One region of the Lysinibacillus sp. NPDC097162 genome, then DNA from elsewhere that is predicted to be linked to it. Evidence: riboswitches for the same ligand, from Rfam matches in the RefSeq annotation. Region 1 holds a riboswitch; each other region holds the start of a gene.

Region 1 (9,784 bases):
GACTTTTAATCAGAGGGTCGAAGGTTCGAGTCCTTCATGGCTCATCATATTTGCGGGTGTGGCGGAATTGGCAGACGCACTAGACTTAGGATCTAGCGCCGCAAGGCGTGGGGGTTCGACTCCCTTCACCCGCATCTTTTATTTTAATTACATAATTGCCAGGATAAATAATCTTATGCACATGCGGAAGTAGTTCAGTGGTAGAACACCACCTTGCCAAGGTGGGGGTCGCGAGTTCGAACCTCGTCTTCCGCTCCAAATGTGCCGGGGTGGCGGAACTGGCAGACGCACAGGACTTAAAATCCTGCGGTAGGTGACTACCGTGCCGGTTCGATTCCGGCCCTCGGCACCATTTTTTAAATATTAAGCGCCCGTAGCTCAATTGGATAGAGCGTCTGACTACGGATCAGAAGGTTGTGGGTTCGACTCCTGCCGGGCGCGCCATAAAAGATAAGATAGACAGTAACGGAATGTAGCTCAGCTTGGTAGAGCACTTGGTTTGGGACCAAGGGGTCGTAGGTTCGAATCCTGTCATTCCGATCATCTTTTAAAATTGGGGCCTTAGCTCAGCTGGGAGAGCGCCTGCCTTGCACGCAGGAGGTCAGCGGTTCGATCCCGCTAGGCTCCACCATATTTATTTATTTCCGGAGGTATACCCAAGTCTGGCTGAAGGGATCGGTCTTGAAAACCGACAGGCGGGTAACACCGCGCGGGGGTTCGAATCCCTCTACCTCCTCCATTTTCTTTATCCGGGTCAGTAGCTCAGTTGGTAGAGCATTAGATTGAAGCTCTAAGTGTCGGCGGTTCGATTCCGTCCTGACCCATCTTTTTTTGCGGGTGTAGTTTAATGGTAAAACCTCAGCCTTCCAAGCTGATGTCGTGAGTTCGATTCTCATCACCCGCTCCAAAGAGGGCCTATAGCTCAGCTGGTTAGAGCGCACGCCTGATAAGCGTGAGGTCGATGGTTCGAGTCCATTTAGGCCCATATAGAAATTATTCCGAAGTAGCTCAGTTGGTAGTAGCACCTGACTGTTAATCAGGTTGTCGCAGGTTCGAGTCCTGCCTTCGGAGCCATGGCCCCTTGGTCAAGCGGTTAAGACACCGCCCTTTCACGGCGGTAACACGGGTTCGAATCCCGTAGGGGTCATCTAGTAAAGCATGTAGCATAGTGTTGCTACATGCTTTTTCTTTGTATTTTTTCGAGTTATTTACTTAGTTCTTATAAAATTTTGATGAAGAATTTTCGACTGTCGGTATAAATTTGAACAAAGTATTTCATATATAAAAGATGTATGTTTTCTGATGGATTTTTTCGTGGTGAATTTATTTCTATTCATCTAATATGAGGTTAGATGGAGGAAAACGACATGAAACTACAAGAGATACAACGTTTTTTAACACTTTATCAAATGGAACAAAATGAGTCTGCACAATGGCTAACAAATAGATTACAGCAAGTTGAAAAAGAGGGAGTATATATTCCTTCAACAGAGGAGCTTACTTTTGGTGCACGAGTAGCCTGGCGTAATAGTAATAAATGTATCGGAAGATTATTTTGGCACTCACTGCATGTTGAGGATGCACGCGATGTTTTACATGAGCAAGGCATATTTGAGAAGTTGCTACATCATATTCGGTATGCGACAAATGGCGGTAAAATTCGCCCAACGATAACGGTATTTGCATCTGAAAGAGTAAAGATTTGGAATCATCAGCTTATACGTTACGCAGGCTATGAGACGGAAGCTGGTATCGTTGGTGATCCACATTCTGTGCCATTTACAAAAGTATGCGAATCACTAGGTTGGCAGGGTGAAGGAACAGCATTTGATGTACTACCACTCGTTATACAGGTGGATAACCGTAAACCTCAATTATTTACAATTCCACGTGAAGATGTATTGGAAGTTTCAATTCGCCATCCTGAGCATCCGCAGGTGGAGAAACTAGCGTTGAAATGGTATGCAGTGCCGATTATTTCAAGCATGCGCTTTCAAATGGCAGGTATTGATTTTCAGGCAGCTCCATTTAATGGTTGGTATATGGGAACAGAAATTGGGGCACGCAATTTAGCTGATCATGATCGTTATGATATGTTACCGAAGATCGCTGAAATTTTTGGTCTCGATACAACAAAGCAGGCATCGCTTTGGCGTGATCGTGCATTAGTTGAATTAAATATTGCTGTTCTGCATTCCTTTAAAGAAGATGGTGTAAGTATAGTCGATCATCATACTGCTGCACAGCAATTTAAGCTATTTGAAGAGGCTGAGCAGAAGGCAGGCCGTGACTTAACAGGCAACTGGACTTGGTTGATTCCACCGTTATCTCCTGCAACGACACATATTTTTCATAAGCCTTATGTCAATGTTTATAATACACCAAATTATTTTTATCAGAAACCGCATTACTAAATGTAAAGAGGCAGCTCATAGTATGATGAGCTGCCTTTTTTAATTTATATATTCATTTCTAGAAGCTCTAAACGAACAGAAGAATAGTAATGCCGCAACGACAACAAATAGCCATCCAGCTGTATCCCAGCCGCCAAATAAATCATGTAAGTAACCAAATAAAATAGGACCTACTGCGGCTAATAAATAGCCTAATGATTGTGCAAAGCCAGATAAATCAGCTGCCTCAAATGCCGTATGTGTACGAAGTGTAAAGAACATCATTGCAAGAGAAAATGAAGCACCACCTGCTAAACCTAGCAATATCATCCACAGTACAGCAAGACTAGTCCATTCCATGACAAGGCCAGTAAAGCCGATGAAATAAAAGGCAGTAAACATTAAAACGAGGGGGCGCTGTGATGTCATTTTACTAGCGATAATCGGTACAGCTAAAGCCATAGGTACTTGTGAAATTTGCATGATGGAAAACATCCAACCTGCACGATCTGCGGCTATTCCTTGGGCAATATAGATTTCTGGAATCCAAGCTGCAGTTGTATAAAATAATAATGATTGAAAGCCCATCGCGCCCGTGACTGCCCAAGTAACTGGTGATTTCCACAATGGTATACGTGCTTTCGTAGTGGCTACAGTTGGTTCAGGCTTATTAAATTTTAATTGTGGAATCCAAATCAAAATCGTCACTACGACAAGAGCTAGAGCGATTGCAAGTGCACCTTGCCAGCCAAGAGATGCATTGGCTATGGGATAACTAATACCAGCGCCAATTCCAGCGGTTAAGTTCATGGACATTGTGAAAAATGCCATCAGTAATCCAACATGATAAGGGAATTTCATTTTAAGTAGCCCTGGAATAAGGACGTTACCAAATGAAATAGCCACACCTATTATCATTGTACCAAATACTAGTAATCCTGTTGTTCCAAGTGAACGCAACACAATTCCTAGTGCTAATAAAATCGTTGATATAAATAGTGTTAATTCCAGACCCAGTTTTCTTGCTATTACTGGGGCAATAGGTGACACTAGCGCGAATGCAAGCAATGGAATGGTTGTTAGAAAGCCTGCAAGTACGTTAGATATACCGAGATCCTCACGAATGAAGGAAATAATTGGTCCTACAACCGTTAATGGCATACGTAATGTCGAAGCAAGAAAAATTACACCGATGACTAATAGAAGCGTTGTGCCCTTCCAGTTAATCTTTCTGCTAGGATAAGTAGATTCCTCGTTAGTTGTCAAAATAAGTACCTCCCTGATAGAACAATTATAATTCGAACCACTATAACACTTTAACACAATAATAAAAATAGTAGAATATTCATAAAATACAGAACATTAATCGTATTATTGAAATGTCTTAGGTCGTATGTTAAACTAAGAAACATCATAAATTTAATAATTATATGCCTCATGTTTGTATTGAGGTAGAGGTCGCGGTATTTATAAGTAAGCTAATGGAGATGACAAGCATTGAAGATGTTAGCTGAAAGGAAATATTGCCGAAGTGTGAGGGGACTTGAAAACCTCATGCTGGGGCTGTCTCCGAAAGGAACAGAACTGTCACGTTGGACAACGTGTTGTGCTATCATTTTTAAGAAACAGAGGATTTACTTAGCCATCACAACGTTCATGTGATGGCATTTTTTTGCCTCTTAGAAAAGGAAGGAAGCTTTAACGTGAGTGAGATAAAAACTAATCAGCTCGGTCATAAAGCACCAGAGTTGAAAAAAGAATTAAAAAGCCGCCATATAACAATGATTTCGTTAGGCGGTACGATTGGAACTGGGCTATTTCTAGCAAGTGGTGGTGCTATAGCGCAGGCTGGACCAGGTGGTGCACTTCTTGCTTATGCATTAATCGGCATTATGGTGTACTTCTTAATGACAAGCTTAGGTGAAATGGCAGCTTATATGCCTTCATCAGGTTCATTTAGTACGTATGCAACAAAATTTGTAGATCCAGCGCTTGGCTTTGCGCTTGGCTGGAACTACTGGTATAACTGGGCGATTACAATTGCCGCTGAAATTGCAGCAGTTTCTCTTATAATGAAGTACTGGTTCCCAGACAGCTCTTCGGCACTATGGACAGTCATCTTTATTGCGATTGTACTAACATTTAATTTACTATCTGTAAAAAGCTATGGTGAAAGTGAATATTGGTTCGCAATGATAAAAGTTGTGACTGTTATTGTTTTCATTATCGTCAGCCTATTGATGATTTTCGGTATTTTAGGTGGACAAGCTCCTGTAGGCTTTACGAATTTCTTTATAAGTGATGGACCATTCCACGGTGGCTTCCTTGCTACATTCGGTATATTTCTAGCAGCAGGTTTCTCGTTCCAAGGGACAGAGCTATTAGGGATAACTGCTGGGGAAACTGATGATCCTGGTAAAAATATTCCGAAGGCTGTTAAGTCCGTCTTCTGGCGTATTATTTTATTTTACATTTTAGCCATTGCAGCTATTGGGATGTTAATTCCATTTACAGATGCTCGTTTATTATCTGAAGATATTGCTGTTTCACCATTCACATTAGTGTTTGATCGCTTAGGAATTGCCTTTGCTGCTTCATTAATGAATGCCATTATTTTAACGGCGATGTTGTCTGCTGGTAATTCAGGATTATATGCATCATCACGTATGTTATGGCAATTAGCAGTAGATGGACATGCACCTAAGATTTTCGCTAAGCTAAGCCGTCGCGGAATTCCAATTTACGCATTACTGCTGACATTAGCAGTAGGTTGCTTAGCATTTTTAGCATCATTCTTTGGTGATGGCGTTGTCTATATGTGGCTTTTAAACGCATCTGGGATGTCAGGCTTTATTGCATGGCTTGGTATTGCCTTTAGTCATTACCGTTTCCGTAGAGCTTTTGAAGCACAAGGCATAGACCCAAAATTACTACCATATAAAGCAAAGCTATATCCATTCGGGCCACTCTTTGCATTTACAGTGTGTATGATTGTTGTAATTGGTCAAAACTACACAGCTTTCACAGGCGATTCAATTGACTGGTACGGCGTCCTTGTTTCATATATCGGTATACCGCTGTTTATCGTCTTGTGGTTAGGCTATAAAATAAAACATAAAACTAAAATGATTCCACTGCAAAAGTGTGATTTAAAAGTAGAAAAATAGAAATAAAAGCTGTCCTATTAGTTTATAGGGCAGCTTTTATTTATTTGCCGTTGATTTCCGTTGTGTGCGGCGCTGGAGTGTGATTTTAGTTTGGCAAATTGTTTGAGAATTGTTTGAGTGCCTGTCACTTTAAAAAAAACATATGGTAAGCTATATAGAGACAGGATAAAAATGTAAAACTGTTTAAGTAGATGGGAATTAAAGATAATGCTTTATTGAGAAGAGGTGCCTAACATGCAAAAACATATATTACTTGTTGAAGACGATGAGGACATCCGAGAAATGGTCGACAAGTTTTTAACAATGGAGGGCTTTGCCGTTACATCCGTTACAAATGGTGAAGAAGCAGTGCAAATTTGTTTAAGTAAAACGTTTGATTTAGTTATTTTGGATATTATGATGCCTAAACTAGATGGATTAGAAGTGTTAAAAATAATTCGAGAAAAAGAAGCGCTACCTATTATTATGATGTCAGCAAAAGACAGTGATGTAGATAAAGCATTAGGTCTTGGATTAGGAGCGGATGATTATATTGCAAAGCCATTTTCAATGTTGGAATTTTCAGCGCGTGTGAAAGCTGCAATACGAAGGGCTACACAATATTCAAGCTCGATGGAGGAAACGAAGGGGACATTGACTATCGGTAACTTGGTAATTGATGTCGTTAATTTCTCAGTTGAAAAAGACCAACAACAGGTGAAACTAACTTCAAAGGAATTTGCGATTTTAAAGCTATTTATCACAAATCGTAATCGCGTATTTACTAAACAGCAAATCTATCAACTCATTTGGAATGATGAATATTATGGTGATGAAAATATTATTAATGTGCATATAAGGAGATTGCGAGAAAAAATTGAAGATGACCCTTCCAACCCAAAGTATATTAAAACACTTTGGGGAATTGGCTATAAATTAGAGGGCTAGGCGTATGATACTATTTCTATCTACCGTTATTCTTTTTCTCATAGCAATCATTCTTTTGCAGCTGAAAAGAAAACGTGAGCAAAACGTTACGCTCAAATATATGCACACCAAACTACAAGCTATTATAAACGAACAATCAAACGAGAAAATTTTAGTTGCTACTTCGAATCAAGAACTACAGCAACTGCTTACTACTATAAATGCATTACTGAATGATACGCACAAAATATTAGCCAAACATCGAAAAACGGAAAGTTCAATGAAAAAGATGCTTGCCAATATTTCGCATGATTTAAAAACGCCGTTAACAGTTGTGCTAGGCTATACAGAAATGTTGCAGCTACAACATTCGCTAAAAGATGCAGAACAAAATCGCTTACTTTCAGGAATCCATTTAAAAACGGAGGAAGTATTGAAGCTTATTCATACATTTTTTGATTTGGCAAAAATTGAAGCGGGCGATACAGAATACCCAATAACAAAAGTAAACGTAAGTGAAATATGCCGCAAAAATATTTTGTCATTTTACGATATGGTGATGTCGGTAGGCCTTCATATAGACATTAACATACCTGAAACACCGATTTATGCTCTAGGCAACGAGGATGCGTTAGAAAGAGTGTTAAACAATTTAATCGCCAATGCGATTGCTTACGGGGCTGAAGGTCGTGTAATTGGGCTAACAGTAAGAAATGACGCTACCGATGTTTATATTGATGTCTGGGATTGTGGGAAAGGTATTGATGAATATCATATAGACAGCGTATTTGAAAGGATGTTTACGCTTGAAGACTCAAGAAATAAATCATTTCAAGGTAGTGGGCTAGGTCTAACGATAACAAAGCGACTTGTAGAAATAATGAATGGTACAATCCAACTGAAAAGCATCCCTTATGAAAAGACGGTTTTTACGATTTCATTAAAAAGAATGATGTACTAATCTAGCCCTGCCTGTAGAGCTAAAAATGCTCTAGAGGCTTTTCTTCTTCTCTTAAGGAATTTGTAAGAATCAAGTAATAAAATAGAGAGTTTTACTTCTTATAATAAAGAAAGCCACAAATGAGGGAGAGGTTTAAATGGCGTATATTGTAAAAACAAATCAGCTTACAAAAGTTTATGATGGAAACGAAGTGGTTTCTACAGTCGATATGCATGTTAAGAGAGGAGAGATATATGGTTTTTTGGGTCCAAATGGAGCGGGGAAAACAACGATTATGAAAATGTTAACTAATCTGGCCAAACCGACAAGTGGGGAAATTGAAATCTTCGGTGAAAAATTAACGGATCGGTCGTACGAAGTGCTAAAAAGAATGGGCACAATCATTGAATATCCCATTTTCTATGAAAAGTTAACAGCACAAGAAAACCTTGAATTACATTGCGAATATATGGGTTATTACGATAAAAACGAAATCGGCCATGTTCTCGATTTAGTAAAGCTAACGAATGTGGATGGCAAAAGAGTAAGGGATTTTTCGTTAGGAATGAAACAACGTTTAGGTATTGCACGTGCGATAATGACTAAACCAGAGTTGCTAATTTTAGATGAACCGATTAATGGTCTTGATCCAGTTGGTATAAGAGAGCTAAGAGAATTATTCAAGATGTTAAGTAAAGAATATGGCATTACGATTATTGTTTCCAGTCATATTTTAGCTGAAATTGAGCAAATGGCTGATACAATTGGGGTCATTAATAATGGCAGGTTAATTGCTGAAGTTTCGATGGAGCATGTAAGGCATAGCCAAACAGATTTTATTGAACTAATTGTCAGTGAGGGAAAAAAGGCTGCCTTTATTTTAGATAGTCAATTACGCATCACCAATTTTAAATGCATTGATGAGCGCTGTATTCGAATATACGATATGTCTGTTTCACAAAAAATACTATCCAAAACGTTAATAGAACATGATATTGAAATTGAAGAGATTAGTAGGAAAACAAGTTCTTTAGAGGATTATTTCTTGAAATTAATCAATGGAGGTGGCATCCATGCTTAATTTAATGCGTTTAGAAATGAAAAAAAACCATTTAGGCTCGTATGTGACAGCTGCTATTATTGCCAATGTCGCTATATTAGGTTTTATGTTTATGATTTTAGTTATTTCAAAAATAGAAGGCGACGCTGGTTTAGAAAACTATCCTATCGCTTTAACAGTCATTGATTCTTTTGTAAGATGTGTATTTATTATTTTCGCGGCTACATTAATTGCAAAACTTATTATTGGCGAATATAAAAATAAAACAATAATAACTGCATTTATGTATCCTATAAATAGAAAAAAACTAATCGCAGCAAAGCTTGCCATTGTTATTTTATTTACATTTAGCGCAATTATCCTTTCAAATATATTTATTACAGTAATTTTTCTTATGATTAGCGAGAACTTTCAATTAATCCCAGATACTTTGACAAACGCAATGATTATGCAGCGCATTCCTTCAGTAGTAATGAATGCTGTAGCGGCATCCAGTATGGCCCTTATTCCATTGTATTTTGGTATGAAAAAATACTCCGTGCCAACAACAATACTGTCATCTCTTTTAATCGTGATGGTTGTTTCTTCAAATACGGGCACTTTTTCATTGAATGATATTATCGTAATCCCAATAACATTAGCGATTATAGGTATAGTTATTGCCTATTTAGCAATTCGCAACATCGAAAAGGTAGATGTTTAATAACATAAGTAAAGCCCCTGTATGAAAATACCATACAGGGGCTTTAAAAAGGCCTGGGGAAGCCTGACGAACCTTATTTATTAATTATTCTCAGGTACATTAGACGTTGCATAGACGTCTACAGAAAGTTTGGCAGGTGCCGTTAATTTAGCAAAGCTAATATACAATAGGAATGAAACCGCACCACCAACAATCCATGCAATATCTAATCCATCTAGCATTTTTGCAATAGGTCCCACATATAACTCCGTATTAATAAATGGAATTTGAATAAAGATGGTTAACAAGTAAATAATCATTGTTGGTATATTAATTTTCCCGAAAATGCCATCCTTTTTGTTGAACTCATCTGGAGGATAATGGACTCTCTTTAAAATATAAAAATCAGTTAATGTAATCATACTCCACGGAATGATAAAGAATAATATAAATCCTAAGTATAATTGGAAATTAGCCATAAAATTGCTAGAGCTCCAAGTGGCAATAAGGGCAATAATGACACCAATTGCAATGGAAGTAATTGTGCGCAGTCTAGCAGATGTTTTAAACATTAAAAAGTTACTCGCAATCGATAAAATAATAATACCTGCTCCATAAATATTTAAGGAGTTAATA
Region 2 (9,784 bases), on a different contig from region 1:
CAAAAAGGGGGGCAGGTAGGCGATGAATGATTTAATTAAACGAAAGCTTGATATTTTACCAGATCAGCCTGGCTGCTATTTGATGAAGGATCGACAAGGGACAATTATTTATGTAGGTAAGGCAAAGGTGCTTAAAAACCGAGTACGCTCGTATTTTACAGGAACGCATGAAGGAAAAACTCAGCGCCTTGTCGGTGAAATTGAGGATTTTGAGTATATTGTGACTTCTTCTAATTTAGAGGCACTCATTTTAGAGTTGAACCTTATTAAACTACACGATCCTAAATACAATATCATGCTAACGGATGATAAAACGTATCCGTATATAAAAATTACGAATGAAAAATATCCACGGCTTATTACAACACGGAAAGTAAAAAAAGATAAAGCAAAATACTTTGGTCCTTATCCAAATGCGTATGCAGCAAGTGAGACAAAAAAGTTGCTCGATAGACTATACCCACTTCGAAAATGTGTACAATTACCTTCAAAAGTTTGCTTGTATTATCATATGGGACAATGCTTAGCGCCGTGTGTAAAAGAAATTGATGCACAAGTATATCACGATATGATTGAAGATATGACGAAGTTCTTAAATGGTGGAGTAGAGACAGTAAAAAAAGAGCTTGAAGCGAAAATGTTGGCTGCAGCTGAGCAACTAGAATTTGAGCGAGCGAAAGAGTTCCGCGATCAAATTGCACATATTGAAACGGTTATGCAAAAGCAAAAAATTGTGTCCAGTGATACTACGAATCGCGATGTATTCGGTTATGCAGTTGAAAAGGGCTGGATGTGTGTGCAAGTCTTTTTCGTTCGTCAAGGTAAGTTGATTGAACGCGATGTTTCCATCTTCCCTATTTATCAGGATGTTGAGGAAGAATTTTTAACATTTGTTGGCCGCTTTTATGAAAAGCCTGAGCATATTAAGCCTAAGGAAATTTTTATTCCTCAGTCGATTGATGCAGCAATTTTAACGGAATTATTAGAGGTTAAAGTGCTAACGCCGAAGCGAGGACAAAAAAAGGAACTAGTAGATTTGGCCATGAAAAATGCAGAAATTGCTGTGGCGGCAAAATTCCAGCTAATTGAGCGACAGGAAGAGCGAACAATTGGTGCTTGCGAGGCATTGGGTGAAGCAATGGGGATTTCAGCACCTCTTCGCATTGAAGCATTTGATAATAGTCATATGCATGGTGCTGATGCGGTATCAGCAATGGTTGTGTTTATTGATGGTAAACCTGCAAAGAAGGAATATCGTAAATACAAGACACGCACAGCCGCTAAACATGACGATTACGGAGCAATGCAAGAAGTGATACGTCGCCGTTACACGCGTGTATTGAAAGAAGGATTGCCATTGCCTGATTTAGTTCTAATAGATGGCGGTAAAGGACAGATGGAAGTAGCGCGAGAAGTGTTAGAGGATGAGCTTGGTCTTGTTATCCCAATTGCGGGCTTAGCAAAAGATGAAAAGCATAATACATCACAGCTTTTATTTGGAGATCCGCCCGATGTCATTGCATTAAAGCGGACAAGTGACGGGTTTTATTTACTACAGCGTATTCAGGACGAAGTACACCGTTTTGCCATTACATTTTTACGCCAACAGCATGAGAAAAATGCTATTCAATCTGTTCTAGATGGAATTGAAGGTGTTGGTCCAAAGCGCAAGCAACAATTATTGAAGCATTTCGGCTCTGTTAAAAAGATTCGTGAGGCAAGTGAGCTTGCACTTCAAGAAGCGGGAATACCTGCGAACTTAGCGAACAGTATTTACAATTATTTTCAGCAACAGACATTGTCAAAGGATTAGACATATGCTAAGGTTGTCATAGAACAATGAAGTGAAAACACTATCTTGTTCTATTACACCTTATATGAATGTTTATGTGAGCAATGCATAAAAAGGAAGTATTTTCATATAAGAAAAATTAATAATTCACTATTTTAAGTGATGATAGAGGTGCAAGATTCAATAGTAGCACATTGAAGGATGGACAAATCCAGTGACAATGTGTGAAAGGGGAGCTTGCCGAAGTGAAGTATCGTTGTTTCCGATACTTTGCTGGTTTTGCATTTAATAGATGTAAGACTGTCGAATCTTTACGTTTCGGAGAGCTATCACACATGCGCAAGCTTTTTATTGTACATGTTGCAGGCAGCTTTCACGTTATGTGAGTGCTGCCTTTTTGCTGTTCTAGAGACGAATTGATAAAAGGAGAATGATGATAATGGCGAGTATTGTATTGAAATTTGGCGGACCTGCAATCGCTTCAACTGAGCGCATTCGAGAGGTAGCTAAAATAGCTATAGCCAAAAAAGAGCTTGGCTATGAAGTAGTAGTGGTGACTGCAGCAATGGGTCGCACAGCAAAAGACTTAGCAAAGATGGGACGTGATTTATCAGACGATGCTTCTAAACGTGAGATGGATGTACTACTATCGACGACCTCACAATTAGCAAGTGCCCTTTTTGCAATTGCTTTACAAGAGGAAGGCTATGATGCAGTTTCATTGACTGGTTGGCAGGCTGGGGTGCAAACAGATGCGAAACATTTTAATGCACGTATCGACCATATCGATGTGAGCCGTATGAAAGAACATTTGATACAAGGACAAATTGTCGTTGTTGCGGGGGAGCAAGGCATTAATAGTGCGCACAATATAACAACACTTGGTAAGGGTGGCGCAGAAACAACAGCAGTAGCCATTGCAGCCGCATTAGAAGCGGAACGTGTTGACATTTATACAAATGTGGATGGAGTTTATACAGCAGATCCTCGTCATATTGAAAAAGCAAGAAAGTTAAAGGAGATTTCATATGATGAAATGCTTGAACTATCACATTTAGGTTCACATATTTTACATCCACGTGCAGTGGAGCTCGCAAAAAAGTTTCAAATCCCAGTTATTATTCGTTCAAGCGTAGTAGATACAGAAGGTACTTTATTGAAGGAGGAAGTTGAAATGGAGAAAAATTTAATTGTACGTGGTGTTGCTTATGAGTCTGATATCATTCGCCTAACAATCGGTTATGATACATACTCAACTGCATCGTTAGCAGATATGTTTGCTATACTTGCAGACAATCGCATTAATGTTGATATTATTGTGCAAGCTATTATAGAAGGTGTGAGACCATCAGTATCTTTTACAATTTTAAAAGAAGAGTTTGCTGATGCTTTACGTGTACTAGAGGATAGTAAATTGTCACTTGGTTTTAGCTTTGCAGATTTTGAAATTGGCTTAGCGAAAGTTTCAATTATAGGATCAGGCATGGCATCAAATCCTGGCGTTGCTGCACGAATGTTTGACCGTTTACGCCGCGAGGATATTGCAGTAAAAATGGTCAGTACTTCTGAAATTAAAGTTTCTGTTGTTGTACCACAGGACGAAATGATCCGTGCTGCAAACGCATTACATGAGGAGTTTAATTTAGCAGAAGAGATTCCCGTAAACTAAAAGGTAGAAGTCAACATCCTTAAATGATTTTATATGCATAACATTAGCTTTCTATATAAATAAAGTTGGGTACTGGTGATTTGCGCTACGGGCGTACGCTTTCCGCGGGCACATACGTAAGCCGTAACCCTCGCTAACGCGCGGTTTGTTACGTCTTACGTTCTGTGCAAGAGTCATCCGTCCTTCGCTCCAATTCACTAAACGAAGCGGTAGGAATATTCCAATTGATTACTAAAAAAGGATAAAAAAATGACAAAAGGCATCAAGAGTTACTTCATGTTGCCTTTTGTCGATACTCAGAAAGGATTGCTTTTCTAACAAAATCGCAATGCTTTACTAGCTTATCCATTTTGAATTGTATTCATAATACGCTCTTTAACATCCCATTTAACTGTAAACATGACGAACTGGTGCTTTTCGCGCTTCTCATCATAACATTCCGTTAAGTATCCTTTTGCTTGTTGGATTTGTTCAGCAATAAACCCTGCTTCTAGTCTGAAGCTTCGATTATGAATTTGCAAAAGTGTTGGTTCATTTGTTAAATGGAAAATGCGTCCATCTTTAGACTCCTTTGTCAATTCAAGAGTACCCCAGCACGCATCCGCGAAAAATGCGATAAGTTCTTCTTGACTTTTACAAGGGAACTTCCGTGCAAGCTCCTTTCCAGCCCAATAAAGTACGTCATCTTCATGTTTACCGAGTATAGAAGATAGTATATGATCACGGATTAATTCATATCCAAATGGTGAGATTGTATTAGATGGATTATTTAACATTGAAATCCTTCTTTCTTAGAATTTTCTTATAATTTAGCGTCAATAAAGTAAAGGTAGAATTTTCGAGAAGAAACGACACGTTATGTACTAGATTGCTTCTATAATAAGGGCTATTAAAAACTCTATGTTACCTTGACGCTCGTAGCACTTGAGAGTACAATAAACATGTCATAATATTGTACCATGATGAAATACACAGTCAATGGAGTATCATTTACAAAATGGTGACTTCTTTTGTTGTGCTATTTTAAGTACTAAGGGGGGTAACAGTCTTGTCGAAAGATCGAGAGTTTTTATGGCGTCGCTTACATTCTCTACTAGGTATCATTCCAGTAGGTCTGTTTTTAACGATGCACCTATTCATTAACTTTACAGCAACAGGCGGAGCAGAAAGTTACAATGATGCTACCGCAGTAATGGAAAAGATTCCATTTCTTATCCTAGTAGAGTGGATTGTCATCTACATTCCATTAATGTTCCACGCATTTTATGGTGTGTACATCGCATTCACTGCTACACCAAATACAGGGCGTTTTAGCACATACCGTAACTGGATGTTCTCATTACAACGCTTCACTGGTGTATTTTTAGTAATTTTCATTGCATGGCATATTTTCCAAACTCGTATTCAAAAAGCGCTTGGTACACACGTTGATTACGACATGATGGCAAATATCGTAAGTAATCCATTTATGCTTGGATTCTATATTGTTGGTATTATATCAGCAACTTTCCACTTATCAAATGGCTTATGGGCATTCCTAGTAAGCTGGGGTATCACACAATCTCCTCAGTCTCAAAAGATTGCTACTTATGTAACAAACGTTCTTTTCGTAATTCTAAGTGTAGTTGGTGTGGCTGCTATTTTAGCTTTCGTATAATTTAATAAAAGCTACTATAGAAGTGCATGCAATCTTTGCAATTTTTTAAGAGGAGTGAGAAATAATCATGGCGAAAAGCAAAATAATTGTTGTTGGCGGCGGTTTAGCTGGTCTGATGGCAACGATTAAAGCAGCTGAAGTTGGTACTGAAATTGATTTATTCTCATTAGTTCCTGTAAAACGCTCACACTCTGTATGTGCGCAAGGCGGAATTAATGGTGCCGTAAATACAAAAGGTGAAGGGGATTCTCCTTGGATTCACTTTGATGATACAGTATATGGTGGGGACTTCTTAGCGAACCAACCACCTGTTAAAGGTATGTGTGATGCAGCCCCTGGTATTATTCACTTAATGGACCGTATGGGTGTAATGTTCAACCGTACGCCAGAAGGTTTATTAGACTTCCGTCGTTTCGGTGGTACGTTAATGCACCGTACAGCATTCTCAGGTGCAACAACTGGTCAGCAATTACTATACGCGTTGGACGAGCAAGTTCGTTCTCACGAAGTAGCTGGATTAGTTAACAAATATGAGCACTGGGAATTCCTTGGTGTAATTATCGATGATGACGGCGTTTGCCGCGGTATCGTAGCACAAAATATGCGTACAGAAGAAATTAAATCATTCCGTGCAGACGCTGTTATTATGGCGACTGGTGGCCCTGGTATTATTTTCGGTAAAACAACAAACTCTGTTATTAACACAGGTTCTGCTGCTTCTATCGTATACCAACAAGGTGCTTCATACGCGAATGGTGAGTTCATTCAAATTCACCCAACAGCGATTCCTGGAGATGACAAAAACCGTCTAATGTCAGAATCTGCTCGTGGTGAAGGTGGTCGTATTTGGACATATAAAGACGGTAAACCTTGGTACTTCTTAGAAGAAAAATACCCTGCATACGGTAACTTAGTACCACGTGATATTGCAACACGTGAAATTTTTGACGTTTGTGTAAACCAAAAGCTTGGTATCAACGGCGAAAACATGGTATACCTAGATCTTTCTCATAAAGATCCACACGAATTAGATGTTAAACTTGGTGGTATCATTGAAATCTACGAAAAATTCGTAGGTGATGACCCACGTAAATTACCAATGAAAATTTTCCCAGCAGTTCACTATTCTATGGGTGGATTATGGGTTGACTACAACCAAATGACTGAAATTCCTGGTCTATTTGCAGCAGGTGAATGTGATTATTCTCAACATGGTGCAAACCGTCTAGGTGCAAACTCATTATTATCTGCTATTTATGGTGGTATGGTTGCAGGTCCAAATGCAGTTGATTACGTTAAACATCTTAAAAAGCATGCTGAAGATTTATCTCAAGATATTTTCGAAGCACGTGTTAAAGAAGAGCAAGCTAAGTGGGATGCTATCATGAAAATGGACGGCACAGAAAACGCTTACCTTCTTCATAAAGAGCTTGGTGAGTTAATGACAGCTACAATGACAGTTGTACGCTTTAACGACCAACTTGAAGAAACATATAAAAAACTTGGGGAATTCCAAAAACGTTGGGAAAACATCAATATCAACGATACACAAAAATGGAGTAACCAAGGTGCTCACTTTACTCGTCAGTTGAAAAACATGCTTTACTTAGCGAAAGTAATGACAAAAGGTGCTTTACTTCGTAACGAATCTCGTGGTGCGCACTATAAACCAGACTTCCCGCAACGTGATGATGAAAACTTCTTAAAAACAACTATGGCGAAATTCGACCCAGCTACGGGCGAGCCAGTTATCACATATCAAGAAGTAGACGTTTCATTAATCCCACCACGTAAACGTGACTACTCTGCGAAAGGAGACTAAGAATTATGGAAATCGCAGCTAATACTGGAAGAAAAGTAAAAGTTGAAATTTTACGTCAAGATACACAAGGTGGCCAAGGCTACTGGCAGAAATTCGAAGTTCCTTACCGTCATGGTATGAACGTTATTTCTGTGTTAATGGAGATTCAAAAAAATCCAGTGACAGAAACTGGTGAAAAAACAACACCAGTTTCTTGGGACATGAACTGTCTTGAAGAAGTTTGTGGAGCATGTTCAATGGTAATCAATGGCCGTCCACGTCAATCATGTTCAACACTGATTGATCAATTGACTGAACCAGTTCGCCTTGAGCCAATGAAAACTTTCCCGGTTGTACGTGACTTACAAGTAGACCGTGATCGTATGTTCAACGCACTGAAAAAAGTAAAAGCATGGGTACCAATCGATGGTACTTATGATTTAGGTGAAGGTCCTCGTTTGCCAGAAGGTAAACGTCAATGGGCTTATGAATTGTCTAAATGTATGACTTGTGGTGTATGTATGGAAGCGTGTCCAAACGTGTCTGAAAAAGCTTCATTCATTGGGCCAGCACCATTATCACAAGTACGTCTATTTAACACACACCCAACAGGTGCAATGATTAAGGACGAACGTTTAAATGCAATTATGGGTGACGGCGGTCTTGCTAACTGCGGTAACTCTCAAAACTGTGTAGCTGCTTGTCCTAAAGGGATTCCTTTAACAACATCTATCGCATCTTTAAACCGTGCAACAACAGTGCAAATGTTCCGTAACTTCTTCGGTTCTGACCATTACGTTGACTAATTGTACAATGCAAATCCCTTACACAATTGTGTAAGGGATTTTTTTATAGACTGTTAGTTAAAAGAAAATAGGTGATTCGGGAATAAAACACTAAAATTTCTGATTTTTCTATCATAATATAGCAATTTCCTTTATAATGAATTTATATTCATTTTTAAACTATTAAAATACGGCTAAATAAACAACAGTTTCGTAAAACATAAGCTGGATACAGAACGAAGGGGGAAGTTAAATATGAAAGCAAGTTATATTGGGGATTTTGAGAAATGGGCAAATGATTTTTCATTTTATATTGAAGTACGTGTTCGTTTTTCAGAAACGGATATGTATGGCCATATGAATAATACAGTTAGTTTTACATATTTTGAACAGGCTAGGATTGATTATTTTAATCATCTGGGCATATTAATGCCTTCTGCAATTGATGACAATGTAAATGGGATTCCAATCGTAGCGGATTTACAATGTGATTATAGAAAGCAAGTTTTCTTCGATGATGTCATTCGCGTGTATACGAAAGTAGCTAAAGTAGGGAATTCATCAATGGATATTCATTACTTAGCAAAAAATCAAAAGGATGAAGTATGCTTTACAGGACGTGGTACCGTTGTACAAATGGACCCTCGAACAGGTAAAAGTGTGCCAATAACAGAAGAAGAAAAGGCACATTTAGCGGCATTAGCTATTATTTAGCTTGCATCAGCAAAAGTCACTTCTATAAGTGAGGATAAAGCTAAATGCGTAGACGTCACAAATTTAAAGAGGAACTTTTCGAGCAGGTTCAAAAGAGCTGGACGTAAATACGCAAAGGTAATTGATTCATCTTTTATTTGTAAATTGCGCTATTATAGAAGAACTTCCGATTTTTTTGTGGAAACTACGTATATTAATGAAAATAGCCGTCACCGCTCAACACTCCTTAACATAAGTTACAATACGTGCGGGGGAGGAGGGTGTGACTGAAAATGAATGGCTCTCATCATCGTTCTCTATTAACAAACCGAGAACGTGAAATATTTGCGCTTTTATTAGCTGAAAAAACAACGAGGGATATTGCAGGGCAACTTGGTATTAGTGAAAAAACAGTGCGAAATCACATTTCCAATACAATTCAAAAGCTGGGTGTAACAAATCGATCTCAAGCGTTGATTGAGCTGTTACGCTTAGAAGAATTTAAATTAGACTAATGGACTCTTGCTATTTCGTAAAAAAAACGACAAAATAGAACTATTCAACGTATTTTTAGGAGTGGAATAGTTATATGTCGGATGAAGTAACAAAGCACTCACCTGAAACCGTTGCAACGGTTGAAAAGGAACTACGCTATATAGCGGCCATTGTGAAGCAAAAAGGAAGAGAAATTGTTTCACAATATGCGATTACGCCGCCACAATTTGTTGCATTGCAGTGGTTAGAAGAGCTTGGTGATATTACAATTGGCGATTTATCAAACCGTTTATACTTAGCTTTTAGTACGACAACAGATTTAGTGGACCGAATGGAGAAAAATGAATTAGTCAAGCGAATGCGTGATGAAAATGACCGTCGTGTCGTTGTCGTTCATCTTCTCGAAAAAGGCGAACGTATTATTCAAGAGGTTATAGAAAAAAGACAGCAATATTTGCAGGAAATGCTTGTTGGATTTAACGAACAAGAAGTCGCGCAATTATCAAGCTATTTACAAAAACTACATGTACACATGAAACAGGATTGAGGCGGAAAGTATGAATGCCCCGATAGGCGTTATTGATTCAGGAGTAGGCGGTTTAACCGTAGCAAAGGAAATAATAAAACGTTTACCGAATGAAACGATTTATTATATCGGTGACACTGCAAGATGTCCCTATGGTCCACGAACTCGTCAGGAAGTACGAAATTTTACTTGGCAAATGGCAAAAGCGCTAGAGAAAATGAATATCAAGATGCTAGTCATTGCTTGTAATACAGCGACTGCAGTAGCACTCGAAAGTTTACAACGTAATATGCCTTTTCCGGTATTAGGCGTTATTAATGCTGGCGCACGTGCAGCTGTAAAGAAAACGAAGCGACATGAAGTCGT
Region 3 (9,784 bases), on a different contig from region 1:
TCGGAAATGATTTAATTTCCGTTGTAATGCTTGCTCAAATTGTTCTTTTGTTTCAAACGTTTCTTTCGTTTGAATAAAAGCTTCCCAGCCTTCAAATTTCCACCAAGGCTCATAATCAGCTTTCATGTAAAGTATTGTATACATATTTGCCACATTCCTTGCTGTAATAAGATATTCTAATTTTAGCAAACGCTCCTGAAATGTCTATTAAAACACCCTGCAATATGCTATTATTACCTTATTATTCATTATTTATTTTGGAGGTTTTTTTTATGTTTTCAAGTATTCGACCTAAGGCCGAACTAGATGAATTATTAAAACGTGGAACAAATTTAAGTGCAACAGGGCGATTCAATAAGACATTAGCTTTTAATCACTTTAATTCACAAGATGAAGAAAATTTAAAAGCACTCTTTTATAAATTGAAAGATATTACCCCTTCTATGAATGCAATATTTAATAATTATTTAAGTGAGATTTCACCTTCCTCCCAACAAACGATTAGCGAAGAAAATATAAATCAATATTTAACTCAATTCTTTTTAGCTACTCGTGATGATGAATATGTAGATGAAACAGTTAAGTTTTATAATTTGTTTCGAAAAAACCAATATGAACCTGGTAAATTAATCGTTGTTTTCAATCAATTTGCCTTTTATATTACGACATATATTTTACATAACTTTGGTTTAAAACCAAACAAAGCTTTTGAGTATATGAAATCTTTCCAATCAGCTGTCAATGTGGACCAAGAATTACTTGTAGAAGTATTAACAGAGCGTATTGTTGAAAACGTTGTCTCTGAAATTTCTTCACTAATGGATGTCAATGCGAAAATTATGTACATGAAAGATTTAGTTTATAGCTTAGACAAGCAAAATGAGGAAATCCAATCATCTACTGCTGCAACTGAGGAAATTGCCGCATCGATCAATGAAGTAGCCCGAATGTCTTCTCATATATCAGAGAAAACAACGGAATCAGTTGACCATGCCGTTAAAGGAAAAAATGCGATTGAACATGCTTTATCAGAAATTTTCAAAACAGAAGAAACGTTTACAACAATCGTTGACTCGTTTACTGAGTTGCAAAAACGTGTAAATGATATTGAACACGTTGTAACTTTAATAAACCAAATTGCAGATCAAACAAATTTACTAGCATTGAATGCTTCGATTGAAGCTGCTCGTGCTGGTGAACATGGTAAAGGGTTCGCAGTTGTTGCCCAAGAAGTACGTAAGCTGGCTGAAGGCACCGTTACTGCTCTTAGTGAGGTTTCTACAAATGTTCACCATTTAAAAAGTTATTCAAATGAAGTGTCACATTCTATTACAGAAACAACTTCTATTATTAAAGAAGCAACAATTGAGGCAAAAGAATCGTTACCTTTGTTAAATGCCATTGTTTCTGCAATTGAAGGCATTAATCTTGATGTTACAAATACCGCTGCTATTTCGCAAGAGCAAGCTGCCGCAATTGATGAAGTATCTGCCCGAATGATTGAAATTTCTAACCTTCAAGATGATATTCGCAATTATAGTTCTAATACATCAAGCGATATTCACTTATTAGGAAAAGAGATTAATCGTTTCCGTAATGACATTATTTCGAATAATAATGTCCAACTTTCTTCAATTGCCCTATTACAGCTTTCGAAAGCTGATCATATTTTATGGAAATGGCGTATTTATAATATGTTCCTTGGTTTAGAAGAAGTACAGCCAAGTGATGTATCTTCACATACGGAATGTCGCCTAGGTAAATGGTATACTGCTTCTCGTACTGTTGAACGCTTTGGCCATTTACAGGATTATCGTGAATTAGATGGCTATCACTTACGAGTACACCAATCTGCCAAACTAGCTGCAGAAGCCTTTAAAGTTGGTAATATTAAAAAAGCTGAGGACCATTTAAAAGAGGTGGATGAAGCCTCAGAGCGAGTTCTATTCTTTATTAATAACCTAATTACTTATTTGGAAAAAGAACGTGTTATGCAGTAAGTTGGAGGGATTATCCCTCTACTACTTTTGGGAGGTTTTAGCGTGAACAAAAGAGCGCTGATTAAATTTTTCGGAGATGTTTACGGGACTGGCTATCGCTTTTTTATTAAACAAAAAGCAATTGAGCTTGGTTTAAAAGGGTATTGCAAGTTAAATGCACAAGAGCAAATTGAAGTAGAAGTAGAAGGTTCAAAAAAAGCAATTGACGAATTTCTACTATTTGTTCAAAAGGGTGTTAGCCCTCAGGCAGACTCTAACTCATTTACTTTAGAACTTTACGACGATTTAAAAGGTTATGTACGTATGGAGTCGGACATTGTTTAAGTCTGGCTTCTTTTTTTCTACTTCCCTTTAATCGCAAGAAAAACTTAAGATTAACGGACTATTGGTAATGGTCTTTTTATAAATCGAACATACTATAAAGGTTATAAGTACACCATTAGGCAAGTTTGGAGCTTTTGCGCAGGTGTATTCATTGAGAAACTTAACAAACAGCAGTAAAATTAATATAAGTACAATTATTAATAATGAAACTTTATGTCGATTATTACGTATTAGAAGATAGACATACTGAAAAGCAAGGAGGAAGAAACTATGCTCAGTATAGGACAGTTTTTCTCTAGACATACCGCTAGCCTTTTAATTTCTCTATCAACTGTTTCTATTACAGCGTTTGCAGCAAATCCAGGATACTTCCTTGGTGGTTTATTGTTCGCTGGAACATATGCAACGAGTACAACGTTGCTAAAACATAATCAAAAAAGAAAAGTTATGCACATAGCAGGTATTTCGAAGGATGAGTACAAACATATAGAACTACAGCTTTCAACAGCTAACAAGCATATTCAAACATTAAGTCAAAACTATTTACGCGTACGTTCAGTTTCTGCTTTTAAACAATTACTCGAAATGACTCGTATTTCAAAAAATATCGTTAAAATTGTAAAAACTGATCCGCAAAAGTTTTACAATGTGGAGCCGTTTTTTTATGCTCACCTCCCTTCTGCAGTTGAATTGACTGATAAGTATACAATGCTATCAAAGCAACCTGTCAAAGATAAAGAAATCCAAGTGACATTATCAAAAACACGCGAAACGTTATCGGATTTAAATTCTACATTTCAAATTGACTTGAAAGATGCACTTTCAAACGATATCGATCATCTTCAAATGGAAATTGAATTTGCAAACCGTTCCAACTTAAGAAGGAAAGAACAACTGGAATGGCGAGGCGATGAAAAATGACAGCTAACAGAGATTCTATCTTTCCATTAGAATCGTTGCCAGGAATCTCACCTCTTGTACAAACCTATTTAGGATCGTCAAATCAAGAGGCAATGACTACCTATGAAACGCTATCACCTCTTGCTCAAAGTCGAGCACTTTTATATGCAAGTCAAATTGACCTAACTAATTTTGAATCAGTGTTATCTTTAGGCCAAGACTCTCAACGCGCCGTCTCTCAATTTGCAGATCGCATGCTTGCACAAGTAAAGGATAAGGATGTCACTAAGATTGGACAGATGCTTGATTCATTAATGCAAACATTAGACCGTGTAGACCCTGCTGCACTAGAGCCAAAAAAACCTTCCTTCTTTAAAAAAATGTTCGGTAAAACAGAACCAACTGTAAAACAAACCCTTACTGAGTTTGAACGAATTAGTATTCAGGTTGAACGAATAGGTGTCCAGCTCGAACGTGCACAGCTACAGCTAATAAGAGACGTTGAATTACTGGAGCAATTATATACACATAATCGGGGATTTTTTGAAGAACTAGCAACTGCCATTGCAGCTGGACAGATGAAAAAACACCAAGCTATTGAAGTTGAGCTACCTTCAAAAGTCAGCATCGTACAAACGACTAAACAACCGCTCGCTATTCAACAGCTCAATGATTTCACGGCGCAACTTGAACGTCTTGATCAGCGTATATATGATTTACAAGTTTCACAACAGGTAGCATTACAAACAGCACCTCAAATACGCATGATTCAACAAGCCAATCAAACACTTGCTGAGAAAATCGAGTTTTCAATCGTCACACTTATACCTCTTTGGAAAAATCAATTAGCAATGATGCTTTCAATGAATATGGATCATCATTATGCACAGCTAGAAGAACGACTAGCACGTACAAATGAACGATTTACAAGCCCATCTTTTGAACAACAAGTAACGAAATTTAAAGAAACACAGCATGAGCTTAAAATGGCCATTCAAGATGTTTTTGCTTTACATACAGCTACCGAAAAGGAAAAACAACATCTACAACAGGATGTAGCTGGCATGAAACAATCAAAAACGATGGAATAATATTATGGGGCGCTAAATTATATAAAGGGGTGTCTCAGCAATTATGTGAGACACCCCTTTATCTTATTATGCGAAATACTCTTTATAGTAACCACCAATATTACCAGTGTTGTCGATAATGAAAACGAACTCTTCTGTTTCATTTTTCACTTCATATTCTTTCCCAACTGTTAATACGTTTGATACTAAATATTTAGATGCGTTCGTATGTTTGCAAGTAACTGTACGAAGTGTTGGTGCATCTTTCCATTTTAAATGTAACATAAATTCTCTACCTCTCTTTACTAGCCATTAGCTAACATCTATTGTTTATTTTATACGATTTTGGCTCTTTTGTGGAGAAAAAACTATAGAAGTCTATATTTTGTCCTTAATAACGAATTGTTTGCATATTTCATACTATAAAATCTATACTCGAGGTGTTGTTATGAGTTTCGGTGGAGTCCCACAATGGTTTTTTATCATCGCGGTCGCATTTGCCATTTGCTTCATTTTATATGCAGAATGGAATTCTAGAAAATAAGTATAGTTGTCTATTGCCGTTGATTTCCGCTACGTGCGGACGCTTTCCGCGGGCACACCGTAAGCCGCAACCCTCGCTAGCGCGGATTGTTGCGTCTTACGTATTGTGCGTTCCCGCAGGAGTCGTCGCCCTCCGCTCCAATCAACTGAACATATCAATAAATAAATTCCATTTTATTAACATGATTGCAAAAGCTGTTGACTTCCGCTGCGTGCGGATACGATAAGCAAAAGTGAGTCCTTCGCTCTGGACTCACTTTTTTAGGCATTATTTTATACAAACATATGAAAACAATTGAAATACTATAAAACTTACTTCAGCGTTCGTTTTAAAAATTCTTTTGTACGTTCGTGTTCCGGGTCTACTAGCACCTTTGAAGGGGGCCCCTCCTCAACAATTACACCTTTATCCATAAACACAACACGGTCTGCAACTTCCTTCGCAAATTCCATTTCATGTGTAACGATCAGCATCGTATTTCCCGCATCTGCTAATTCACGCATTACTTTTAACACTTCCCCAACCATTTCTGGATCTAGAGCGGATGTTGGCTCATCGAAAAGCATTACATCTGGGTTCATAGATAATGCACGAGCAATGGCTACACGTTGCTTTTGACCACCAGAAAGTTGACGTGGTTTTGCATTAACATATTGATCCATCCCGACGATTTTAAGATATTTTAAAGCTGTTTTTTCAGCTTCTTCTTTTGATCGCTTTAACACTTTTACCTGTCCAACTGTACAATTTTTTAGCACATTGTGATTGTTAAACAAATTAAACTGTTGGAAAACCATTCCTAAATGTGTACGATAAGCTTGAACGTTATGTTTTGCGTGTAAAATATTTTCCCCTTTATAAATAATTTCCCCACCATTTGGTGTTTCAAGTAAATTAATGCAACGAAGGAGTGTTGACTTGCCGGATCCTGATGAACCAATTAGACATACAACCTCTCCTTTTTCTACTTTAAAATTCACATCTTTTAATACTTGGTTACGACCAAATGATTTACTTAAATGTTCTATTTGAATGATTGCCATTTGTTCGTTCCCCCTAGTCAATTTCTTTCAGTTCTTTTTGATAAGCATCCGGACCGTCAAGACGTTTTTCTACATATAGTAAAATTCTTGAAGCCGTAAATGTCATAATGAAGTAAAGCACACATGCGACAAAGAACGATTCGAAATAACGGAAGTTATTACCCGAAATCGATTTTGTTTGAAAGAATAATTCCGTTACACCAATTACACTTAAAACGGCAGTATCTTTAATATTCATAATGAGTTGGTTACCTGTTGCAGGTAAGATGTTACGAGCAACTTGCGGTAATACAACATGCATCATAATTTGCACATGCCCCATGCCAATCGCAGAAGCAGCTTCGTATTGACCTTTATCGATAGAGACAATCCCACCACGTACGATTTCAGCCATATACGCACCCGTATTTAGTGAAACGACTAAAATACCAGCAGTAATAAAGTGCATATCGATGCCAAAAGCAATATCTAGCCCGTAAAATACTACCATTGCCTGTACAATCATTGGTGTACCACGGAAAAATTCAACATAGCATGTCAGTATAAAATTAATACATTTTAATAAAAAATGTTTTATACTTTTTTTACGAACTGGAATGGTATGCATAATCCCAATAAAAAATCCGATGAATGCACCAATAATTGTACTGATTGTTGAAATGAGTAACGTATAATACGCTCCTCGTAAAAACATTTGCCAGTTGTTTTCTATAATAGAAATGATCCATTCTAAACTCATGATGTTCCTCCTAACAACGTGTTGTTGCTTTATATCAATTATGCCTTTTGTGAAATCATCTCTTCATTTGAATTCATTTGCTTTATTCAAAATATGTGACACACTTCTTAGACATGACTTTATTCAGAATGACTGCCTTTCTGAACAAACTAAATATGATAAAGGCTGTCCCAGTCGCTCTTAGCAAAATGTCACGACTTTCAATCAGTAAAAATCAACTTCTCTATATGTTGTAAGTGAATTTTCACTTAGAGAAAACAGCATACTTGAAATTTCCGGTATGCTGTTTTTTCGTTAAGGACAACCCTATCTCTTTTTGTATTACTGAGCTGCAGGTTGTTGAAGAATAGCTTCTTCCATAATTTTTTGGCGATCATCTTCTGAAATACCTTTTAAGATTTCATTAATTTTATCTAGACTAGCATCACCTTTACGTAAACCAACTGCAATTGAAGTATTTGAAATATCTGTATCAAATCCTTCTTCAAAAGATACAAATGTGAATTTGTCATTAGCTGCTGCTGCCGAAATACCTTCTGGACGTTCAGCTACATAGCCATCAATTTTGCCAGCTTCTAGAGCTACACGCATTGCAGAGAAGTTTTCCATCGCTGTTTGCTTTTCTACACCTTTAATTTGATCGATAACATTATAGTTAGATGTATTTAGCTGAGATGTAACTTTTGCACCTGAAAAATCTTGAATTGATTTTGCATTTTCATATTTGCTACCTTTTTTAATTACCATTACGAAATCAGAAGTGTAGTAGTTTTCAGTGAAATCAATTGTTTGTTTACGTTCTTCTGTTGGAGACATCCCTGCTACAATCGCATCGATTTTTTTTGACTGAAGCGCAGGTACTAAACCGTCCCATTCCATTTTTACTACTACTAATTTTTTACCTAAGCCATCAGCGATTTTTTTCGCCATTTGTACATCGTAACCGCCTGCATACTCTGCATTATCAGCAATTTTCACTGCTCCGTTTGCATCATCTTGCTGAGTCCAGTTAAATGGAGGATAACCTGCTTCCATCCCAATGCGGAACTCTCCACCAGTTTCTTCCTTTGAACCATCACCTGTTGTCTTTTCATCCTTGTCACCAGAACCACAAGCCGCTAACACGATTGCTGTCATTGCTGTTAACATAAATAACAACCATTTTCTTTTCATCTAAAACTCCCCTTTTCTGTAAAAAAAATAAAGCAACTGTACAAAAAAAGACCTAAGTTTTGAACTTAGGTCTTACCTTTTATTGACAGTTGCCCAAATCCTCACTATAATTTCCATGTTTCCGAGATAGCACAACCTAGTAAACTGGAATTGAATTTACTAGGACAGTCCTGCACTTATTCACTGCAGACCCAGCATAAAAGTACGAGCTCCTTTTATACTTCGGCGATATTTCCTTCTCCATTACGTCTTCGCTTGCTTATACTCAGCAATGGACTAATAAATACCGCGCCTCTACCTCACAAAAAACAAAAGTGAGGTTTGTTTATTTAATTGATATATAGATATTACTATAAAGCTAGCATAGTCGTCAAGATAGTTTTATCATTTTTCTGACTAATTACAAAATTAGCCTTTAATCCTTTTAAAATCCATAAATAAAGTAGAATAACATTAACTATGTTTGTCATCATTTCACAAATTTTTATTATAAAAAACAAGATTTATAAACCATAAGAATCGATTTCCCAGTCAAATAAAGGCCATTAAGACCATCAAGCAAATTTCATTATAGCGTAAATCAATCTAAATGAAAAACCCTGCTAAACAGTTAAGTTTGCAGGGTTTGAATACTTAATTTATCGAATTAAGAATTTAATAATAAATCTTCTGGATTTTCAAGTAACTCTTTAACTGTTTTAAGGAAGCCTACAGAATCTTTACCATCGATAATACGGTGGTCGTAAGATAATGCTAAGTACATCATAGGACGAATTTCTACTTCGCCATTTACTTCTACAGGGCGTTTTTTAATTGAGTGCATTCCTAAAATAGCAGCTTGTGTACCGTTCATAATAGGTGTTGACATTAATGAACCGAATACACCGCCATTTGTAATTGTGAATGAACCACCTTGAAGATCAGCTAAACCTAATTTTTTATCGCGTGCTTTTTTAGCTAAGTCTGCAATTGAATCTTCAATTTCAGCAAAGTTTTTGCGGTCAGCATCGCGTACAACTGGTACTACTAAACCTTCTTCAGTTGATACAGCTACACCAATATCAAAGAAGTTATTTAAGTGAATTTCATCGCCAACGATTTGAGCATTCACATAAGGGTATTTTTTAAGCGCCGCAACAACAGCTTTTGTGAAGAATGACATGAAACCAAGCTTAGAGCCAGTAGACTCAAAGAATTGATCTTTTTTACGAGAACGTAGTGCCATAACATTTGTCATATCTACTTCATTGAATGTTGTAAGCATAGCAGTCGATTGCTTAACTTCTAATAAACGTTTAGCAATTGTTTGACGACGACGGCTCATTTTTTCAACTGTAACACGTGACTCATCAACAGCTACTACTGCTTTTGGTGCTGCTGGTGTCGCTTGAGGTGCTGCTACAGGTGCTGTACCGTGAGCTGCAACGTCTTGTACACGTACGCGACCTTGTGGATCAACTGGAGATACAGCTGCAAGATCAATACCTTTTTCACGAGCAAGTTTACGTGCTGCAGGAGATGCAATTACACGCTCGCCAGAAGTTTCTTCCACAACTGGTGCTGCTGGTGTTGGTGCAGCTACTGCTTGAGGAGCCGCTGGTGTTGGAGCTTCCGTAACTGGTGCTGCTGGTGCAGGTGCTGCCCCTTCGCCCGCTTCTACAACTGCGATTACTTGACCTACAAGAACAGTATCGCCTTCTTCAGCTAAAATTTGTGTTAACACCCCAGCTTCTTCAGAAATGATTTCAGCATTTACTTTATCTGTTTCAAGTTCAACGATGAATTCACCTTTTTCCACGCGGTCTCCCACTTTTTTAACCCACTGTGCAATACTACCTTCTGTAATCGATTCTGCTAATTCAGGGACTTTAATTTCAGCCACTTTCATTTCCTCCTTTGATTAACGTGCATGCGTATCATGCACATAAAAGGGCTACCGCCTTAGGCATGTAGCCCAGCTTCCAGTAATAAAAATATATTTAGTTTACTTT

What was found. Region 1 has a riboswitch for lysine ahead of ACIQXW_RS14415 (amino acid permease). Riboswitches for the same ligand answer to the same signal wherever they lie in the genome.
Region 2: it holds a riboswitch for lysine, as region 1 does, so the genes downstream of both, ACIQXW_RS15980 (aspartate kinase) here and ACIQXW_RS14415 (amino acid permease) in region 1, are expected to answer to the same signal.
Region 3: it holds a riboswitch for lysine, as region 1 does, so the genes downstream of both, ACIQXW_RS07560 (transporter substrate-binding domain-containing protein) here and ACIQXW_RS14415 (amino acid permease) in region 1, are expected to answer to the same signal.

Annotation. Positions count from the first base shown of each region.
Region 1 is NZ_JBIWDT010000002.1:479,619-489,402, reverse strand. It holds tRNA gene ACIQXW_RS14490 (tRNA-Lys) at 1-44, shown strand, start outside; tRNA gene ACIQXW_RS14485 (tRNA-Leu) at 53-134, shown strand; tRNA gene ACIQXW_RS14480 (tRNA-Gly) at 184-258, shown strand; tRNA gene ACIQXW_RS14475 (tRNA-Leu) at 264-352, shown strand; tRNA gene ACIQXW_RS14470 (tRNA-Arg) at 368-444, shown strand; tRNA gene ACIQXW_RS14465 (tRNA-Pro) at 467-540, shown strand; tRNA gene ACIQXW_RS14460 (tRNA-Ala) at 556-631, shown strand; tRNA gene ACIQXW_RS14455 (tRNA-Ser) at 647-739, shown strand; tRNA gene ACIQXW_RS14450 (tRNA-Phe) at 752-824, shown strand; tRNA gene ACIQXW_RS14445 (tRNA-Gly) at 834-907, shown strand; tRNA gene ACIQXW_RS14440 (tRNA-Ile) at 912-985, shown strand; tRNA gene ACIQXW_RS14435 (tRNA-Asn) at 998-1,074, shown strand; tRNA gene ACIQXW_RS14430 (tRNA-Glu) at 1,076-1,147, shown strand; gene ACIQXW_RS14425 (nitric oxide synthase oxygenase) at 1,368-2,414, shown strand; gene ACIQXW_RS14420 (CynX/NimT family MFS transporter) at 2,454-3,659, opposite strand; lysine riboswitch at 3,838-4,013, shown strand; gene ACIQXW_RS14415 (amino acid permease) at 4,097-5,560, shown strand; gene ACIQXW_RS14410 (response regulator transcription factor) at 5,795-6,487, shown strand; gene ACIQXW_RS14405 (sensor histidine kinase) at 6,492-7,427, shown strand; gene ACIQXW_RS14400 (ABC transporter ATP-binding protein) at 7,564-8,487, shown strand; gene ACIQXW_RS14395 (ABC transporter permease) at 8,480-9,169, shown strand; gene ACIQXW_RS14390 (purine-cytosine permease family protein) at 9,250-9,784, opposite strand, start outside.
Region 2 is NZ_JBIWDT010000003.1:271,510-281,293, forward strand. It holds gene uvrC (excinuclease ABC subunit UvrC) at 23-1,813, shown strand; lysine riboswitch at 1,951-2,129, shown strand; gene ACIQXW_RS15980 (aspartate kinase) at 2,232-3,461, shown strand; gene ACIQXW_RS15985 (YslB family protein) at 3,803-4,237, opposite strand; gene ACIQXW_RS15990 (succinate dehydrogenase cytochrome b558 subunit) at 4,510-5,118, shown strand; gene sdhA (succinate dehydrogenase flavoprotein subunit) at 5,186-6,940, shown strand; gene sdhB (succinate dehydrogenase iron-sulfur subunit) at 6,946-7,725, shown strand; gene ACIQXW_RS16005 (acyl-CoA thioesterase) at 7,960-8,418, shown strand; gene ACIQXW_RS16010 (helix-turn-helix domain-containing protein) at 8,691-8,912, shown strand; gene ACIQXW_RS16015 (MarR family winged helix-turn-helix transcriptional regulator) at 8,987-9,439, shown strand; gene racE (glutamate racemase) at 9,450-9,784, shown strand, end outside.
Region 3 is NZ_JBIWDT010000001.1:1,501,132-1,510,915, forward strand. It holds gene ACIQXW_RS07520 (DUF1033 family protein) at 1-144, opposite strand, end outside; gene ACIQXW_RS07525 (methyl-accepting chemotaxis protein) at 273-2,000, shown strand; gene ACIQXW_RS07530 (acylphosphatase) at 2,043-2,324, shown strand; gene ACIQXW_RS07535 (5-bromo-4-chloroindolyl phosphate hydrolysis family protein) at 2,595-3,245, shown strand; gene ACIQXW_RS07540 (toxic anion resistance protein) at 3,242-4,315, shown strand; gene ACIQXW_RS07545 (DUF6501 family protein) at 4,382-4,579, opposite strand; gene ACIQXW_RS07550 (amino acid ABC transporter ATP-binding protein) at 5,150-5,881, opposite strand; gene ACIQXW_RS07555 (amino acid ABC transporter permease) at 5,895-6,620, opposite strand; gene ACIQXW_RS07560 (transporter substrate-binding domain-containing protein) at 6,942-7,793, opposite strand; lysine riboswitch at 7,913-8,098, opposite strand; gene odhB (2-oxoglutarate dehydrogenase complex dihydrolipoyllysine-residue succinyltransferase) at 8,440-9,675, opposite strand; gene ACIQXW_RS07570 (2-oxoglutarate dehydrogenase E1 component) at 9,773-9,784, opposite strand, start outside.